Regions from separate parts of the Cellulosimicrobium sp. NPDC055967 genome, predicted to be linked through region 2. Evidence: riboswitches for the same ligand, from Rfam matches in the RefSeq annotation. Region 2 holds a riboswitch; the other holds the start of a gene.
The links. A riboswitch is a leader RNA that binds a small molecule or an ion and turns the genes downstream of it on or off. The one in region 2 is predicted to bind FMN.
Positions count from the first base shown of each region.

Region 1 (3,391 bases), on a different contig from region 2:
CCCGGAGACCTCCGCGACGAGGAACGGCAGGCCGCGGGCGGTGACGTCGTCGAGCTTGCGCTCCCACGCGGGGACGTCCCAGACCTCCTCCTCGAACGTCACGCACGTGTCGCGGACGAAGGGCGCGGCGATCGCGGCGACGCGGCCGAGGTCGGCCCGCGTGGCGGCGCGCACCCGGACGTCCGCGGGGACCCGTGCCGGCCCTGTCGGCGCAGGTGGGCGTCGGGTCCCGGGGGAGGGGAGGCTGCTCACGGGACGAGCCTACGGGCGTCGGGGGCGGACGGAGGCACCCTAGGCTGGAGCCATGGCAGCCCTCATCGCACCGAGCATCCTGTCCGCCGACTTCGCGAACCTCGAGCGTGACCTGAACGCCATCTCGACGGCGGACTACGCGCACGTCGACGTCATGGACAACCACTTCGTGCCGAACCTCACGCTCGGGCTGCCGGTGTTCGAGCGCCTGGCGCAGGTGTCGCCGGTCCCGATCGACGCGCACCTCATGATCGAGGACCCGGACCGCTGGGCGCCGGCGTACGCGGAGGCCGGGGCCGCGTCCGTCACGTTCCACGCCGAGGCCGCTGCCGCCCCTGTGCGGCTCGCACGCGAGCTCCGGCGCCTCGGGTCCCGTGCAGGCCTCGCGCTGCGCCCTGCGACGCCCGTGGAGCCCTTCCTGGACCTCCTGGCGGAGGTCGACATGATCCTCGTCATGACGGTCGAGCCGGGCTTCGGCGGGCAGTCGTTCATCGACGGGACGCTCCCGAAGATCCGGCGGGCCCGCGAGGCCGTGAGCGAGTCGGGGCTGGACGTGTGGATCCAGGTCGACGGGGGAGTGTCGCGCTCGACCATCGAGCGGGCGGCCGACGCGGGGGCGAACGTCTTCGTCGCCGGGTCGGCCGTGTACGGGGCGGAGAGCGTGCCGGGAGAGATCCAGGCGCTGCGCGAGCTGGCGGAGGCGTCGGCGCACGCCCACTGACGAACGGAGGGGGAGCCCGCACGAGCCCGGGCTCCCCCTTCTCGTTCGGATAGAAATAGTGTGCCAAGCAGCCATCACCACCCCACCCCACCGAGATCCCTCACCACCAAGCACGGAGGGGAGGGGGTTGCCGGGTTCACGTCCGCTCGGCAGGCGGACGGGCCGGCCCCGGGGAATGCGCGAGTAGCATGCTCGGTTGGAAGCAGCAGTACGCACGAACGTGCTCCGGGGTCGGTGCAATTCCGAGCCGGCGGTGACAGTCCGCGACCCGCGCCCACGCGCGGTTGACCTGGTGGAACTCCAGGACCGACGGTGACAGTCCGGATGGGAGGAAGCACGTGCGGCGCGGCCACGCCCAAAGCGTGGTGCTCCGGCGACCCGTCGGAGCACCCGTCCGTGACGGCGACGGCCTCGCCGTGGTGAGCGACGCCGTCGGGCCGGTCCAGGCCTGACCCCGCCGCCCCCCTCACCCCGGAGCACGCGTGCCGGGAGGAGGACGATGGGCGAGCACCCCAGGACCCTGACGATCGACGCCGCGATGACGCGCGCGCTCGAGCTCGCGGGACACGGACCCGCGCACGGACCCAACCCCCGGGTCGGCTGCGTCCTGCTGGGGCCCGCCCCGCACGGCCGTGCCCTGCCCGACGGCGCCGCGCCCGGCTCGCTGGACCCGCACCCACGGCCTGTCCTCGCCGAGGGTTACCACCAGGGTGCGGGGACGCCGCACGCCGAGGCCGCCGCCCTCGCGGACGCGCGGGCGCGCGGCGTCGACGTCACCGGCGCGACCGCCGTCGTGACGCTCGAGCCGTGCGCCCACACCGGCCGCACGGGGCCGTGCGCGGACGCGCTCGTCGCTGCGGGAGTCGCGGAGGTCGTGCACGCCGTCGACGACCCGAACCCCGTGGCGACGGGTGGTGCGCACCGCCTGCGCGCGGCCGGGGTGCGCGTCGTGCGCGGCCTGCGCTCCGCCGAGGGCGAGGAGCTTCTCCGGGTGTGGCTGACGTCCGTGCGGCGCGGGGCCCCGTACGTGACGCTCAAGACGGCGACGACGCTCGACGGGTACGTCGCGGCCGAGGACGGCACGAGCCGCTGGATCACCGGGCCGGCCGCCCGCGAGCACGCGCACCGCGTGCGCGCCGAGGTCGACGCGATCCTCGTCGGCACGGGCACGCTCCTCACGGACGACCCGGCGCTCACCGCACGGGTGCGCACGCACGCCGCGAGCGCCGAGAGCCTCGCGGCGCACCAGCCCCTGCGGGTCGTCGTCGGGCTGCGGGGGATCCCGCCGACGGCGCGCGTGCGCGGGGAGGGCGGCGAGCTGCTGCACCTGCTGACGCGCGACGTCGGGCAGGTGCTGGAACGGCTCGGGGAGCGCGAGGTGCGGCACGTCCTCGTGGAGGGCGGTCCGACGCTCGCGACGGCGTTCCTCGTGGCGGGCGTGGTGGACGAGCTGCACGCGTACGTGGCCCCGGTGCTGCTGGGGAGCGGTCGGCGGGCCGTGGACGGGCTGGGCGTGGCGACGATCGCCGACGCGCACCGGTTCCGCACGGTCGAGGTGAGGCGGGTCGGGGACGACGCGCTGGTGGTGTCCAGGAAGAGCACGGAAGGACGGGACGGCTGATGTTCACGGGGATCGTGGAGGAGATCGGGAAGGTCCGGGACGTCGGGTTCCCGGGCGGCGAGGGGGCGGACGCGGTGCTCACGGTCGAGGGGCCGCTCGCCACGTCGGACGCGGCGCTGGGGGACTCGATCGCGGTCAACGGGGTGTGCCTGACGGTGACGAGCCTGGGGGGTGACGGATCGTTCACCGCGGACGTGATGCCGGAGTCGCTGCGCCGGACCGCGCTGGGCGACCTCGTCGCGGGTTCCCCGGTGAACCTGGAGCGTGCGGTGCGGGCGGACGCGCGGCTGGGGGGTCACGTGGTGCAGGGGCACGTGGACGGCGTCGGGACGCTCGTGAGCCGCGACCCGGGGGAGCGCTGGGACGACCTGGTGTTCTCGGCGCCCGCGGGCTTGACGCGGTACGTGGCGGAGAAGGGGTCGATCGCGGTGAGCGGGGTGTCGCTCACGGTGACGCACGTGGACGACGAGTCTTTCGGCGTCTCCCTCATCCCGACGACGCTCGAGGCGACGATCCTCGGCGGGCTCGTCCCGGGCGACCGGGTGAACCTCGAGGTCGACGTGCTCGCGAAGTACGTCGAGCGCCTGCTCGTGTCGGGCTCCGGTACCGGCGCCGTCGGCGGGAACGCGTCGTGACGGGCGCGGGGTCCGCGAGCGCCGCGGTGTCGGACGGTTCGGGAGGCGTGCGACTGGGGTCGGTGGAGGAGGCGCTGGCGGAGATCCGGGCGGGTCGTCCGGTGCTGGTGGCGGACTCGCCGGACCGGGAGAACGAGGCGGACGTGGTGTTCGCGGCGCGGG
Region 1 is NZ_JBHJYJ010000004.1:143,809-147,199, forward strand. Features, by position in the region: gene ACFC2L_RS07315 (GNAT family N-acetyltransferase) at 1-252, opposite strand, end outside; gene rpe (ribulose-phosphate 3-epimerase) at 305-973, shown strand; FMN riboswitch at 1,190-1,315, shown strand; gene ribD (bifunctional diaminohydroxyphosphoribosylaminopyrimidine deaminase/5-amino-6-(5-phosphoribosylamino)uracil reductase RibD) at 1,473-2,594, shown strand; gene ACFC2L_RS07330 (riboflavin synthase) at 2,594-3,229, shown strand; gene ribB (3,4-dihydroxy-2-butanone-4-phosphate synthase) at 3,277-3,391, shown strand, end outside.
Region 1: linked by a shared signal. The riboswitch ahead of ribD (bifunctional diaminohydroxyphosphoribosylaminopyrimidine deaminase/5-amino-6-(5-phosphoribosylamino)uracil reductase RibD) and the one ahead of pnuC (nicotinamide riboside transporter PnuC) in region 2 are both predicted to bind FMN.

Region 2 (3,391 bases):
GACGAGGTCGAACGGGACCTCGGCGCGCTCCCAGTAGTCGTCGATGACCGGGAGCACCTCGTCCTGGACGAACTGCCGGACGCGCTGCTGGTGGGCGCGGTCCTCCTCGGTCGCGTCGGCGAACGCGCCGGCGTAGTCGAGGTCGAGCGGGGTCGCGAGGTCGTAGGTGGGCTCGGTGACTCCGGGCATGATCGGGGTGGTGGGCATCGGTGCTCCCCTGGGAGGGCGGCTGCGGTCGGTCGTGCGCGACCGGCTCCGGTGCGGGTCCCCGGGTGCGGGCCCGGCGTCGGCGGCGGTCTCTCCCATAGTGCAGCGATACCGGGTATCAGTCAATCTGAGACGGCGTATCGCATCGGATCCGTGACGCCGTGCGGCCCCGCGGCCCTCGTCCTACCGTCGAGGGATGGCCCTCGACCTGTTCGTGACGATGCACGTGCGCGACCACGACCCGGCGCGCGACTGGTACGTGCGGCTCCTCGGGTCCGACCCGACGTTCGTCGCGACGCCCACCGAGTCCGTCTGGGAGCTCGCCGAGCACCGGTGGCTCGTCGTCGAGCAGGTGCCCGAGCACGCCGGCCACGGTGTCGTCACCGTGTTCCGCGACGACGTCGACGCGTTCCTCGCCGCGGCCTCGGAGCGGGGGATCGAGCCGGACCGCCGCGAGACGTACGACGGCGGGGTCGTGAAGACCGTGTTCCGCGACCCGGACGGCAACGAGGTCGGGCTCAGCGGCGCGCTCCCGTCGTAGGGTTCCCGCGTGACGACGACGGCCGGCCGGGTGACCTGGGACGACGACGCCTCCCTGGGCGCGTGGATCGCACCGCGCCTCGGGGAGTTCGGCCCGCGCGTCGACGGCACGGTCCCGCGCGGCTACGCGGCGTACGCGTGCGTCCCGCACCCGGGCTGGGACGACGACGACACGCTCGCGACGCGGACCGACGCCCTGGCCGCGGCGCTCGCGGCCTTCACCGGGGACCAGCCCGTGCACCTCGCGCTGTGGACGGGCCACGCGTTCCTCTACGACCACGGCACGGACCCGCGCGCGAGCTCGGGCGCAGCGCCGCTGGTCGGGTGGCCCGAGGACGAGCCGCGGCCGACCGCAGCGGAGATCGAGCGCGCGGTCGCCGAGGCGTGGGAGCAGCTCGCGCCGACGCTCGTCGAGCGCCCGGCCGCGCCGATGCTCCTGCTCCCGCACCGCGAGTACCACCTGTGGACGGGGACCCTCGCCGACGTCGGCGTCTTCCGCGACCACGAGCAGCCGCCCAACCTGTGGTGGCCCGAGGACAGGTCGTGGTTCGTCGGGACCGAGATCGACGCCGCCGCGACCTACGTGGGCGGGAGCGAGGAGCTCGTCGAGGCGCTGTGCACGGACCCGGCGCTGCGCGCGAGCCGCACCGCGCCGTCGGACCGGATGCTGTTCGAGGACTGACCCGCGGCTGCCCCGGCCGCAGGCACCCAGGTCAGGCGGGCGCGCCCGCCGCCGCCTCAGCCGTCGCGCGCCGGTTGACGCGCCACCACACGAAGAACCCGACGAGCGTGAACGCGCCGTAGAACACGTACATGAACGCGGACGCGTAGAACCCGGCCGAGATCAGCAGCGGCACGCCCACGACGTCCACCGCGACCCAGATCAGCCAGAACTCGACCCAGCCCTTGGCCATGCCGTACGTCGCGAGCAGCGAGCCCATGAAGATCCACGCGTCGGCCCAGACGGGCTCGTACGACTCGAGCGCCCGGAACAGGGGCGTGAGCAGCGCCGTCCCGCCGACGAGCGCGACGACGAGGAACGCGCGCTGACGCCACGACGCCCAGCGCGGCACGACGGCGACGCCGTGGCTGTCCGCGTCGGTCTCGCCGAGCCGGGCCTGGGTCCGGCGCCACTGCACCCACCCGTACACCGACACGACGACGAACATGACCTGCCGCCCGGCCTGGCCGAGCAGGTTCACGGGGTTGGGGGTCGCGAACACCGCGCCGAGGAACACCGTGAGCAGCAGCAGGTTGCCGACGATGCCCACCGGCCACGCCCACACCTTGCGCCGCATGCCGCCCAGCGCCGACGCCAGGCCGAACCCGTTGCCCACGATCTCGCGCCACAGCAGGTGCTGGTCGCCGATCGTCAGCTGCGCGTCGAACAGCGCGTGGATCAGGTCCATCGGATGTCCTCGTCCTCCCGGGCACGGTGGCTCCGGGGTGAGGGCGGGCGGCGGGCCGGGCGCCCAGGGCGGCCCGACGGCGTCGCTCACCACGGCGAGGCCGCGCCCCGTCGCGCGGGCTCGTGAGAGCCCGGCCGAGGACGGCCGCGCCGCACGTGCTTCCTCCCATCCGGACTGTCACCGTCGGTCCTGGAGTTCCACCAGGTCAACCGCGCGTGGGCGCGGGTCGCGGACTGTCACCGCCGGCTCGGAATTGCACCGACCCCGGAGCACGTTCGTGCGTACTGCGTTCTGCAACCGCCGATGCTACCGGCGCATTCCCCGCCACCGTGCGTGCGCACCTCTCGCGAGATAGCGACGCCCGGCGGCGATCCGCGGTCCCAGGAGGTCGTGCGTCGCTATCTCGGCGGGACGTCGCTATCTCGGGGCCAGCACCGGTCAGGTGAGGGCGTCGCGGACGGCGCGGGCGACGTCGTCCGCGACGCCCTGCGCGTCCGTCCCGGCGTCGACCACCGTGACGACGACGCGTCGCCCGGAGGGCGTGCCGTCCCCGGGGCCGCGCCCGTCGGTCGGTGCGGCGTCGTCGGGTGCCGCGTACCGGCCGACGGCGGCGCGGCGCAGGTCCGCGAACGCCTCCTCGAGCTGGGGGCGCAGGTCCTGGTCGGGGGAGCGCAGCCACCGGCGCAGGAGCGCGTTGTGCACGGCGACGACCGACGCGGCGAACGCGATGGACGCGGTGGAGCGGCGCTCGTCGGGCGGGAGCGCGTCGCGCAGGTACGCGGTGAACGCCCGCTCGTAGCGGTGCGTCGTGACGAGCTCGCGGTCGCGCAGCGCCGGCACCTGCTGGAGGAGCTGCCACCGCGCGAGCGAAGTCTCCCGCTGCCCGACGTGGTGGTCGAACACGAGCCGCGCCGCGCGGCAGACCTCGACGTACGGGTCGACGGCGGGGTCCGGCGTGAGCCGGCCGTCGGCGTCGGGCACGGGCCGGGTCGCGGCCAGCATGACGACGACCTCGTCGAGCAGGAGCTCGTGGTCCGCGAAGACCACGTCCTCCTTGGAGCCGTAGCGGCGGAAGAAGGTGGCGCGGCTGACCTGGGCGGCGTCGGCGATCTCCTCGACGGTCGTCTGCTCGTACCCCTTGCGGGTGAAGAGCTCGATCGCTGCGTCGACGGCCTGGGCGTGGGTGCGGCTGCGGACGTCGGTCATGCACCGGACGGTACACCGGTCCCGCTCAC
Region 2 is NZ_JBHJYJ010000020.1:9,257-12,647, reverse strand. Features, by position in the region: gene ACFC2L_RS18470 (acyl-CoA dehydrogenase family protein) at 1-207, opposite strand, end outside; gene ACFC2L_RS18465 (VOC family protein) at 404-748, shown strand; gene ACFC2L_RS18460 (hypothetical protein) at 758-1,429, shown strand; gene pnuC (nicotinamide riboside transporter PnuC) at 1,461-2,156, opposite strand; FMN riboswitch at 2,308-2,433, opposite strand; gene ACFC2L_RS18450 (TetR/AcrR family transcriptional regulator) at 2,595-3,362, opposite strand.